Regions from separate parts of the Geobacillus sp. FJAT-46040 genome, predicted to be linked through region 2. Evidence: riboswitches for the same ligand, from Rfam matches in the RefSeq annotation. Region 2 holds a riboswitch; the other holds the start of a gene.
What was found. A riboswitch is a leader RNA that binds a small molecule or an ion and turns the genes downstream of it on or off. The one in region 2 is predicted to bind cobalamin.

Region 1 (5,950 bases), 850 kb from region 2:
CGAGCCCCGCCATGCCGTACAACCCGGCGTCGCCGCTGGAGATGACGGCAACCGTTTTGCCGCGCTCGGCCCACTTCACCGCCGCTTGGGCGCGGCTCACTTCTTCGGTCATGCCCGTGCTAATGATCTCTTTTCCAGCAATGAGATCGCGCACAAGTTCAATGTACGTTTTGTAGCCGATGATGACGTCGCTTTCTTCAATCGCTTCCCGAGCCCGTTTCGTCATATGGTCGACGCTTCCCGGGCCGAAGCCGACAATGAGCAATTTGCCGCTCATCATGATCCCTCCTTTTGCCGACTAGCACCCATTTTTCACACTCCATTCGCCGCTCATGTCCCTTTCACGGCGCAACACATCGGGGGACGATCTTTTCCTCTGGCCGCCATGCTTGCCAAAGCCGCACGAACAGCGGAACATCCAAGCGAATGTCCAACAGCCGCTGGCGGTCGGCGAATACGTCTTCGGGTGCCCCTTGCATCACGATCCGTCCTTCGTGCATGACCGCGACGACATCCGCCCACTGCCAGACGAAATCCATGTCATGGGTGGCGATCAACACAGTCGTCCCCGCCTGGTGAATGGCGTCAATTTGTTTGAGAAACTGCTTTGTCTGATGCTGATCCAAATAGGCGGTCGGTTCGTCCAATACGAGCAAGTCCGGCTTGGCCGCCATCGTACAGCAGAGCGTCAGCCATTTTTTCTGTCCGAGACTGAATTGATGGGTCGGGCGGTCCAGCCAAGATTGAAGGTGGTATTCCGCCGTAATCGCGGCAAGCGCCTCCCCCATTTTTTCTCGATCGATTCCGGCATGGACTAAGCTGATCGCCAATTCATCACGCACGAGCGGGGCGAGGATTTGATGCTCCGGGTTTTGAAAGACGATGCCGACTTCACGCCGCCATTGCGTCCAATCCGCTCCGCGTTCATACATGTTGCGCCCTTTCCAATACACCGCTCCTTCCTGCGCCCGCAGCAGCCCGTTCAAATGAAGAAACAACGTCGTTTTGCCGCAGCCGTTTGGCCCGATCAAGGCGCATTTTTTTCGCTCTGGAATTTCCCAATCAATCCCATTCAGCACGTACCGTTCTGCTTGATAAGCGTATTTCACTCGTTCCATTCGCAGCAGCAACGTTTTCACCCTTTCCGCCATGCCCACCCAAGCAACAAGGCCATGATGATGCCGGCCGCAACATCGACAAGAGGCACATGCGCTTTTTCCCGATGATGCGTATGCCCAGCCGACGCGACGCCTCCACGCGCCGCAAGCGAACGGCTGAACGCTTCATACGACTGCCACGTTTTCATCCATAGTTGGTACATCAGCATCCCGCCATGCCGCCAATGCGTTCCCCCGCTGCGGGCCCGCAACGCCAGCATTAGCTCTGCGGCCGCCTGCTCGAGCAAAAAGATAAAGCGATACATAAGAAAGCAAAGTTCCACGAGCGCCGCCGGCAGCCGCATTCGCCTCAGCACCGCAATCAAGTCCGGCGCCGGCGTCGTAATGAGAAGGAAAAACAAGCACGACCAGGCGGCAAGGGAGCGGACGGCGAGCTTTGCAGCCGGCTGCAGCTGGCTGTCGATGAAAGTTATTTGAAAAGGAACCGACACGGACACAACGAGCGTCAGCAGGCTGAGCCCTAAAAAAACGGAGGCGGCGAGCATCGCTTTTCCATACACGGAAAACGGCACTCGTGCACGAGCGACAATCCAATACGCCATTCCGATGAGCACAAGCCATTGTTCGCGCCAGCCGCCCATCATGACAACGGCAAGCATAACAAACGCCACGATCAGCTTCCACTCCGCCCGCCATGCCCGCAGCCGGTTGTCATACGCCCAACGGTCAAACTCGCGAATCATGGCTGTTTTTCCGCTCCGAACGCCCTTTGTACAACCCGACGACGTAGCCGATCACGCCGGCGCCAAGCGCGGCTTGCAGCGAGAACAGAAGCGTTTCGACTTCGCCGCCTGGAGGGGTGAAGATCGACTCAAACCACGGCCGGTAATGCGGGTTGAGCGTTTGAATGGCTTTTTCCGCCTGATCGTCCGTTCCACCGAATTCCGATCCGCGCGCCCACCAAAGAGGAATGATGACAAGCAAAGCAGCCAGCAACACGAGCAAGCCATTTTTCTTCATCGCATTACGCCCCCTTTTCCTTTTGGAACAGCGGAGAAGCTTGATAGGAGGAAAGCCAGTTCCAGACGATTACCGTTATGATGCCTTCCGTCACCGCCAACGGCACTTGAGTAATGGCAAAAATGCCGGCGAATTTCAAAAACGAGGCGGTGACTCCCCCATCAGGAGACGGAAACGCCAGGGCAAGCTGCAGGGACGTCATGACATATGTAGCCAAATCAGACAAACAAGCGGCAAGAAACAAAGCCGCTCGATTGGATACCCCCCCTTTTCGGCACAGTTGATACACTCCGTACGCGACGAACGGGCCGACGATCGCCATCGACATCGCATTGGCCCCAAGCGTCGTCACTCCTCCGTGGGCAAGAAGCAGCGCTTGAAAGAGAAGAACGACTGTGCCGATCACCACCATCACCCATGGTCCAAACAAAACCGAGCCGAAGCCGATCCCGGTCGGATGCGAGCTGCTGCCGGTGACGGATGGAATTTTCAACGCCGACAATACAAATGTAAACGCGCCAGCTAACGCCATCAGAAGCTTATGTTCGGGGTGCTGCTTCAGCGTATGCACAAGCCGCCGCAATCCGAACACAAAGAACGGCAAAAACAACAGCCACCAAAACAGCGCCCATTTGACAGGCAAAAATCCTTCCATAATGTGCATGGCATACGCTTCATTTTCATTCGTCAACAAAAAATAAGAAACGAACAAAGCCGCCATTCCGCTCCATCGAACCGCTCTCTTCATTTATCCCTTCACTCCTTTCGCAGCATGTTCCGTTTTCCGTTTTCCGCTTGGCGCCTCCCGTTCGCCGGCTGGCGTCAACACCAATTCGCCTTCGTATTCATACGTCGCCCACTCCCGCATCGGAACCCCCTCACCCAAATGGGCGCGCACAACCTCCTTCGCCCGCTCCGGCGTCATCTGTCGATACCAGATGCCTTGCGGATAGACGATCATCACGCACGCGTCTTGGCATCGTCCGTTGCAGCGCGTCCTTGTTGTATGGACAGCGTCGTCAAGCCCGAGACGGGCGATCTCCTCGCGCACCGCCGTTGTCACATCATCCCCGCCATGGCGGAGGCACGTCCCTCCGTTGCAAATGAGCACATGATGCTTCATTCCCCGCAAATCCCATGTCGCCACCGAATCCCCCCTTTTTGGCTAGAATGATAGAATTTAGGCGCAGACAGACGGGCAGGTTTTCGGCAAAAGAAAAAGCACCTCTACAGCAGAGGTGCAGAAAAATGTATACGAAAGCCGTAAACGGCCCAAACAGGCCCAATGCAGCCATCATTCTCCCGCACGTCTGCCTATAGTCCCGTAGGCATCCGTCCGATCCAAACAAGGCAGGTCTCCTGACTGAGGATCATCGCTTGACGGCGTCTTCCCGAAGCATCCTTCAGTGACTTGCTGCCGCAAAGCTCCCCATCACAGTGGCGGGCACCGTGCCGGATTTTCACCGGGCTTCCCTTTTCACCCAAACCCTAGAGCAGGCTTAGGCACCTTGTTTGTTTCTCGCCTATTGATCTTGTCATGGAACAAGCATCCGTTCTCATCGTAGTACAACTTGATGGCAGGCGTCAACCGTTTTTTGCCGACAAATCTTCGCGGGCGACGACAACGCCGTCGGCATCGGCGTACACGTATGCGCCCGGCTCCCAGCGGACGCCGCCGAACTCGAGCACAACGTCGCGGGCGCCTTTTCCTTCTTTTTTGCTTTTCACTGGGCACGTGCCGATCGCCATGACCCCAAGCGGCATGCGGCCGATTTCCGCCGAATCGCGAATGCAGCCGTGGATGATGACGCCGGCAAGCCCCCGGTCGCAGGCGATTTGCGCCAACCGGTCGCCTAATAGCGCCACGCGGCGCGAGCCTTTTCCATCGACCACGAGCACCGTCCCTGGCGGCACCGTCTCGAGCGCTTCACGGACAAGGACGTTGTCCTCAAACACGTCGACCGTCGCGATCGGCCCGGAAAACATCCGTTTTCCGCCGTACGATTGAAACGAAAGTTCGCACACTTGCAACTCATCTAAACATTGATCGCATAAATCAGCTGTTTTCATGATCCTCTCCCCTTTCGTTTTTTTTCATTCGCCACCATTCGTCAAAATCCTGCCGACACCACATTTTTTTGCGGCGCTGCTTCTGCTCGGGCATCGGATGCGTGTCCTTGCGGAGCCGCTGAAAACGATAAAAAGATGTTCTCGTCCCCGCTTTCCGGCGAACGAAAAAACGGCCCCGCACAACATGGCGGAAGCCGTTTTGGCCGCCGGGGCGAGCGGACCCCGTCCGGCGATTCAGCTGGGCTAGCTGGATTCGAACCAGCGCATCACGGAGTCAAAGTCCGTTGCCTTACCGCTTGGCTATAGCCCAACGTTTTGTTGTCGTTTACAGTATGCGGCATGATGGTGCACGTTATGCATCAACCTGAATATTCTTTTGCTTGATGTGCGACACTATCGGTACAAGCACCCTTTCCCTGCTATATCCCCTCGTTTTCTCTCGCACTTGTTTTTCCGATATGATACTGGAAGGGGAGAGATGTCTATGCGCCGGATCACGGTTTTTCGCTTCTATCTTTGCGCATTGTTTTTGTTATCGCTGCCGATCGTCTTAGCGGCCGCGGCTGCCTGGCAGCCACCCAGCCAGCCGAAAACCACCGTCATCGCCCACCGCGGCGCGTCCGGACACGCGCCGGAGCATACGCTCTCATCCTACCGCCTCGCCGCCCGCATGAATGCCGATTATATCGAAGTCGATGTGCGCGCAACGAAAGACGGGAAGCTCGTTGCCCTGCATGATGCGACGCTCGCCCGGACGACAAATGTCGAAACGGTTTACCCGCACCGGTCGCCATGGCGGGTCAGCGATTTTTCATTGCGTGAGCTCAAAAAATTGGATGCCGGATCGTGGTTCGATCCACGCTTTGCCGGCGAATGCGTTCCGACGCTTGATGAGGTGGTTCGGATGCTGAAAGCGGAACGTGTAAACGTTCCGTTGTACGTCGAAACGAAACAGCCCGGCATCGAACGGGCGGTCGCCCGCCTATTGCAAAAACACGGCGTTCTCCAGCGTGGAAGCGTCATGTTTCAATCGTTCCATCCAGAAAGTTTGCAGGCGCTCCGCCCGCTCATCCCGCGCGGCGTCCCGCTCATTCAATTGGTCGGCGAAAAGGAAGCGCGAAGTGGCCGCGACGAGCTGTTGCAACAAATCGCCGTCTATGCCGATGGCATCGGCTTGCCGCTCTCAGCCGTCACCGAAGAGTGGGTGCGCGCCGCCCATGGCCGTGGGCTCATGGTTCACGTCTATACCGTCAATGAACCACACGATCTCGCTCGCCTATGCGCCATGGGCGTGGACGGTGTGTTCACCGATTATCCAGACCGCCCTGGCCGCATTGCCGCCTGCCGTCGTTTGCCCCGTCATTGACCCGCCTTCAGGGAGCCAGGGGGAGCTTATTGTTTACATAATGTTATCATGGTTAATAAAAACGAAAATCGTTCCCATTTGACCCGATTCGGTGTATCATTTGAGAAAAAGGAGGTCAGATCGGCGGTCCGCCATCGGTCCGCCTTTTGTCCAAGCGCTCCATCCTTTCCTCCCCCGCCCTTGTCACCGCTTCGGAAACTGAAACGATAATTTCTTCTCGTTTTCATCCCAGACAAGGATGGCGTCAAACGTTTTTTCGCCTTTTTTAAACCCTTTGATGACATTCGTTTTCCCTTGCGCCAGCAGTTTTTTCACATTGGCCGCCGAAATCGATTTGCCGAGAATGCGTTTGGAAATCGTAAACGGGCATTTTGTT
Region 2 (5,950 bases):
GCAAACGCCTTGTAGCCGTTCGTCACAAAATCGTTCCGCTTGCGCAGCGTCGGTTCGTTTCGCCAAAAGTCGAACACTTCATCTTGCTTTGCTTTCGGCACAAGGCTCGAGAGCACGTACGAATAGGAATGGTTGTGAATGACTTCCTGCTGGGCGAGCATGATCATCAAGGCATTGATGCTTGGATCGGTAATGTAATCCGCCACACGTCCCGCGTAATCGGTTTGAATGCTGTCAAGCAGCGCCAAGAGTCCAATGATTTTCAAAAACGCATCCTGCTCGCGGGCGGTCAGCTGCGGAAACTGCTTCACATCTTGCGCCATATTGATTTCAAACGGCGTCCAAAAGTTGGCGAGCATTCGCTTATATTTCGCATACGCCCATGGGTAGGCAATATCGTCCCAGTTCAACACATTCGAGCAGCGGCCGTTGATGATGCCCGTCGAACGGTTCGGCGCCTCCGGATCCATAATCGGTCGTTTGACTAAGCCGATCGTCATCGTCCATTCCTTCCTTTCGTTTTCTAGTATCATGTGCGCGGCCAACCTCGGACGCCCCTCCCGCACAAGGAAGGGAAAGCCCGACCAAAGGCGTTTGTTGCGCCCCATGGTCAGCTCGCACAAGAATCGCACTCGTCGATCGTCCCCGATGTCGAACGCACGTAATACGTCGTTTTCAGCCCCGACTTCCACGCCGTCAAATGCAAATCGAGCAGCTCTTTTGCCTTAATCGTGTTCACGACGTAGAAGTTAAAGGAGATGGCTTGGTCGATATGGCGCTGGCGGGCGGCGTTTTGCTTGATGCTCCAGCGCTGGTCGATATGGTACGCCGATTTGTAATACCATATCGTCTGTTCGTTTAAATCCGGCACCGTAACGGGAATCTTATAATCTTTCTTTTCCTCGGCGTATACTTTTAAGAAAATGGGATCAATGCTCGCCGTGCTGCCAGCGATGATCGACGTCGATGCGTTCGGGGCGATGGCCATGATATAGCCGTTGCGCATCCCGTAGCGGGTCACATCTTGCTTCAGCCGATCCCAATCCAATTCACCGTGGCTTTCGTAGCCGCGCCGCTCAAAATAAGCGCCCGTCTGCCAGTCCGACCCCGGAAACGCCGGGTAGCTCCCTTTCTCTTTGGCGAGCTCCATGCTCGCTTGAATCGCCAAATACGCGATCGTTTCATACAGCTCGTCGGCATAGCGGACCGCTTCGTCCGACTCCCAGCGAATGCCTTTTAACGCCAAAAGATGATGCCAGCCAAAGGTTCCAAGCCCGACAGCGCGGTATTTTTCGTTCGTCAGGCCGGCTTGCAGCACCGGAATATTGTTTAAATCAATGACATTATCGAGCATCCGCATTTGAATCGGGATGAGCCGCGCTAAAACCCCATCGGTCACCGCCCGCGCCAAGTTGATCGACGATAAATTGCAGACGACAAAATCGCCTGGTATTTTTTCAATGATGATCATCCCGTCTTTTACATATTGCCGCTTCATCACCGTTGGGCTTTGGTTTTGCGCGATTTCCGTGCAAAGGTTGCTGCAGTAGATCATCCCGAGATGGCGATTCGGATTTTGCCGGTTCACTTCATCGCGGTAAAACATAAACGGCGTCCCCGACTCGAGCTGGCTGCGCATAATGCTTTTCATCACTTCGATCGCCGGCACTTTTTCTTTCGACAGTCTTGGTTCGTTGACGCATTGCCAATATTTTTCCCGAAAGCTGCCGCTCCCTTTTTCCTCATCATAAAAATCTTCCAAGCTAAACCCCATCACCTTCCGCACTTCATGCGGATCAAACAAATACCAATCGCCGCGCTGTTCGACTTGCTCCATGAACAAATCAGGGATGCAAACGCCGGTGAACAAATCATGCGTCCGCAGCCGTTCGTCACCGTTGTTGAGCCGCGCATCGAGAAAGGCAAAAATGTCTTTATGCCATACATCCAAATAGACGGAAATGGCCCCTTTTCGCTGCCCCAGTTGATCGACGCTCACCGCTGTATTGTTCAGCTGCTTCATCCACGGGATGACGCCGGAGGAGACCCCTTTGAATCCTTTAATGTCGCTGCCGCGCGACCGGATTTTGCCTAAATAGACGCCGATGCCGCCGCCCGATTTCGATAAATTGGCGATGTCGGTATTGCTGTCATAAATCCCTTGCAAGCTGTCATCGACCGTGTCGACAAAGCAGCTTGAGAGCTGGCCGTACGACTTCCCAGCGTTGGCAAGCGTCGGCGTCGCCACGGTCATGTATAAGTTGCTTAACGCCCAATACGCTTCCTTCACGAGCGCAAGCCGCTGCTTTTGCGGTTCATTCGCCATGAGCGTCATGGCAATGACCAAAAACCGCTCCTGCGGCAATTCATACAACCGCCGCTCATAATCGCGGGCCAAATACCGGTCCGCAAGCGTGCGCAGCCCAATGTACGTAAACAGCTTGTCCTTCTCCGGATCAAGAAACGCACCGATGGCGTCGACTTCTTCTTTCGTATAACGTTCAAGCAAGAACGGGCTGTACACCCCTTGTTCCGTTAGCGCAACAAGGAGCGAGTAGAAATCGCCATACCGCTTGCGCTCATCGTACCCGCGCTGCCGTGCCGCCTCGCGGTACAATTGCCGCAAATACAGCCGGGCGCACACAAATGTCCAGTCCGGCTCATCTTCATCAATGTAAGAAAGTCCTTCCAAAATAGCCGTTTGGTGCAGCTGTTCTACCGTGACGGACTCCTTTCGACTGAGAAGCTGCCAAACACGCTCGACGTATTCATCAAGCGACAGACGGCCGAATCCAGCGGCGGCTTGCCCAATCAGCGACGCAAACTCTTCACGTGAAAAAGAAACCGGCTTCCCTTGGTCATCGATGATGATCATTTTCGTCAATGCGGTCATTCGTTTCCCCACTCCTTCAATAAAAAATCCGCTCGGGCAGGCGAGCGGATGAAACGACAGACGAAAAAAGGCAGACGAACCCCTTGTTCTTTTCCCCTATCGTTTCATCTTCTCACACCCCGAAGAACATGAAACGTTCCAAGCAAGGCAGGTCTCCTGACTCGTGCATCGTCCTACTTTGGGGCCTTCCCAGCGGCGCGCCGAATGGCTCTTGCCGCCAGTGGCCATCCCATTTCGTCCGCACATACAGTTGCGGGGGCAGTTCCGGATTCACACCGGATTCCCTATTAAGTCCTGATGGACACCATTGCTTGGTGCAACGATATATAGTTGTTTAAAAAAGAGAACAAAACAATATATAGTAGATGATCATCCTGATGGAACAAGCATATACCAAAACCGGGAGAATTGCAAGAGTGGGAGAAAGCAAATTTTCTCTTTCGCTTCGCCAAAGGCAAGGAAACTGTCCGCACCATCGAAAAAGGCGTTCTAGGTGTCGCCCTTAGAACGCCCTGTCGTTTCCCTGCTACGCCTCCAAAACAGACGCTGGCCGCTCCTCGCTTTGTGCGGATGAAGCAAAATCGTACTTCTTTTCCACATAGACTTGATGCCAAACCATAAACGCCAAGACCGTCCACAGCTTGCGGCTGTGGTCCGCCTTGTGGCGGGCATGTTCATCCAGCAGCCGATAGAGCACGTCCTTATGGAACAGATGATCAGTTTCGCTTTCGTGGATGAGCTGTCTCGCCCAGTCATACATTTCGTTTTTCAGCCAGTGGCGAATCGGCACGGGGAACCCTAATTTTTTCCGGTTTAACACATGATCCGGCACGATGCCTTCGGCGGCTTTACGTAAAATATATTTCGTCGTACCGTTGGCTATCTTCATATCAGGGACGATTTGCCTAGCAACCTCAAATACCTTTTTGTCTAAAAAGGGAACGCGCAGCTCAAGCGAATGGGCCATCGTCATTTTGTCCGCTTTGACTAAAATATCGCCCCTTAGCCATGTATGAAGATCAATATACTGCATCCGGTTGACGGGCGGGTCATGAAGCGTTTCGCGGTAAAAAGGAGCCGTCACCGCCGTATATTCGCGCCCCTCTTGGTACGTTTTGAGCAACGCCGCTTTTTCCTTTTCGCTATAGATTTTCGCATTGCCGACATACCGTTCTTCAAGCGGCGTCGTTCCGCGCTCCAAAAAGCTTTTTCCTTTCATCCCGTCCGGAAGCATCTTCGCGATCACCCGCAACACCGCTTTTACGATGTTTGGCATGCGCGCAAACAGCCGCAACGACTCTGGTTCGCGGTAAATGTTGTAACCGCCGAACAGCTCGTCCGCCCCCTCGCCAGAAAGCACAACCGTGACATGCTTTCTCGCCTCACGAGCGACAAAATAAAGCGGCACAGCCGCAGGATCGGCAAGCGGATCGTCCATATGCCACATAATTTTCGGCAGCTCTTCCATATACTCCTGCGGTGAGATGACATAGCTAATGTTGTCTACCCCAAGCTTCTCTGCGGTTTCTTTTGCGACATCGATTTCACTGAACCCTTCCCGCTCAAACCCGACGGAAAAGGTCTTCAGGTGCGGATGGAATTGTTTCGCGATGGCGACGATGAACGATGAATCAATGCCTCCCGACAAAAACGCACCGACCGGCACATCGCTGCGCATATGGACGTTGACCGAATCAAACAGCGCATCGCGGATTTTCTTTACAAGCTCCTCTTCCGATTGGCGAATGGGGTCGAAGGATGCCTTCCAATAACGATGAATCGTGAGCGGTTTTCCGACTTTTTTCTTGAGATAATGCCCCGGCTCCAGCTTGTAAATGCCGGCCGACATCGTCAGCGGCTCAGGGACATATTGGAATGTTAAATAATGCTGCAGGGAATCGCCGTTTAGCGACTCCTGTCCCAGAGCGAGCAAGATGCTTTTCTTTTCCGAAGCGAAAAACGTGCGGTCTCCTTGCTCCGCATAAAAAAACGGCTTAATGCCGAACGGATCGCGCGCCGCAAACACCGTTTTCTCTTGCTTGTCCCAAATGACAAACGCAAACATCCCGCGCAGTTTTTCGACCGCTTTTTCTTTTTCGGCGCTGTAAAGGGCGACAATCACCTCAGTATCCGAATGCGTCGCAAACGAATATCCTTTCGCCGCCAGCTCTTCCCGCAATTCAAGATAGTTGTAAATTTCCCCGTTAAAAATGATCCAATATCGATCGTTTTCATAAGACAGCGGCTGATGTCCCGCCTCCAGATCGATGATGCTCAAACGCCGAAAACCAAAACTCACGTAGTCATCAAAAAAATACCCCTCATCGTCGGGGCCGCGATGGGTAATCAGGCGGTTCATCTCCACCAACGTTGTTTTCCATGTTTGCTCAATCGCTCTTGGGCGATCATGAATACAGCCAATAAAACCGCACATGGCGATGATTGTCCCCCCCACTTTGCTAAGAAGAATCCAAAAACTACACGAAAAACCTTTTTGTTTAAAACTAAAATGATGGATACAAAGATACTTTCATTCTATCGTACACAACGTCAAGTTTCAAAAACAATCTGTTTCCATTTTTTCAGGAACACTGCTTGCAAGATTTTCAGTTCCTCATAATATTAACGATAAAGTATGGAGAAAGTGTGAATTTCACCATTTTTGCACATCGATCTGTTACGATAAAAACACACACGTGTTACAAAGGAGTTGAGAATGGCTTGTTAGCGTTTATCCTTTTTTTGACTTTTCTCATCGTTTCCCTTTGTTTTGTTCTCTTGAGAAGACCTCTAAACGGGAGGATGGATCAACTGTCGCTCGGATTGTATATTTCGTGTTTCTTGCTATTGGCCGCCTCATTATCCTATTATGCAAGCTCGGCCCAGATAGGCGATGCCATCAAAGCCTTCATACAGAACAGAAACAGCAGAGAAACCAATCCGTCCCCCAGCAATCAAGCAAAGGAGGCGAATCGATCAGTTGCCTCTTCAAAGAAACAAGCGCTAAGGACATCCGTCCTGATTGACGCCCCCCTTTTGTCTCAGCTTCCGGAACTG

Region 1: linked by a shared signal. The riboswitch ahead of CD000_RS06315 ((2Fe-2S) ferredoxin domain-containing protein) and the one ahead of CD000_RS10770 (ribonucleoside-diphosphate reductase subunit alpha) in region 2 are both predicted to bind cobalamin.

Annotation. Positions count from the first base shown of each region.
Region 1 covers NZ_NISS01000001.1:1,199,143-1,205,092, reverse strand. The annotation lists gene cobJ (precorrin-3B C(17)-methyltransferase) at 1-277, opposite strand, end outside; gene CD000_RS06335 (energy-coupling factor ABC transporter ATP-binding protein) at 342-1,139, opposite strand; gene CD000_RS06330 (energy-coupling factor transporter transmembrane component T family protein) at 1,136-1,861, opposite strand; gene CD000_RS06325 (energy-coupling factor ABC transporter substrate-binding protein) at 1,845-2,138, opposite strand; gene CD000_RS06320 (energy-coupling factor ABC transporter permease) at 2,143-2,886, opposite strand; gene CD000_RS06315 ((2Fe-2S) ferredoxin domain-containing protein) at 2,887-3,285, opposite strand; cobalamin riboswitch at 3,471-3,664, opposite strand; gene rraA (ribonuclease E activity regulator RraA) at 3,723-4,208, opposite strand; tRNA gene CD000_RS06300 (tRNA-Gln) at 4,447-4,518, opposite strand; gene CD000_RS06295 (glycerophosphodiester phosphodiesterase family protein) at 4,693-5,574, shown strand; gene CD000_RS06290 (DNA topoisomerase III) at 5,758-5,950, opposite strand, start outside.
Region 2 covers NZ_NISS01000001.1:2,046,743-2,052,692, forward strand. The annotation lists gene CD000_RS10765 (ribonucleotide-diphosphate reductase subunit beta) at 1-500, opposite strand, end outside; gene CD000_RS10770 (ribonucleoside-diphosphate reductase subunit alpha) at 611-2,893, opposite strand; cobalamin riboswitch at 3,023-3,218, opposite strand; gene asnB (asparagine synthase (glutamine-hydrolyzing)) at 3,420-5,327, opposite strand; gene CD000_RS10780 (C39 family peptidase) at 5,615-5,950, shown strand, end outside.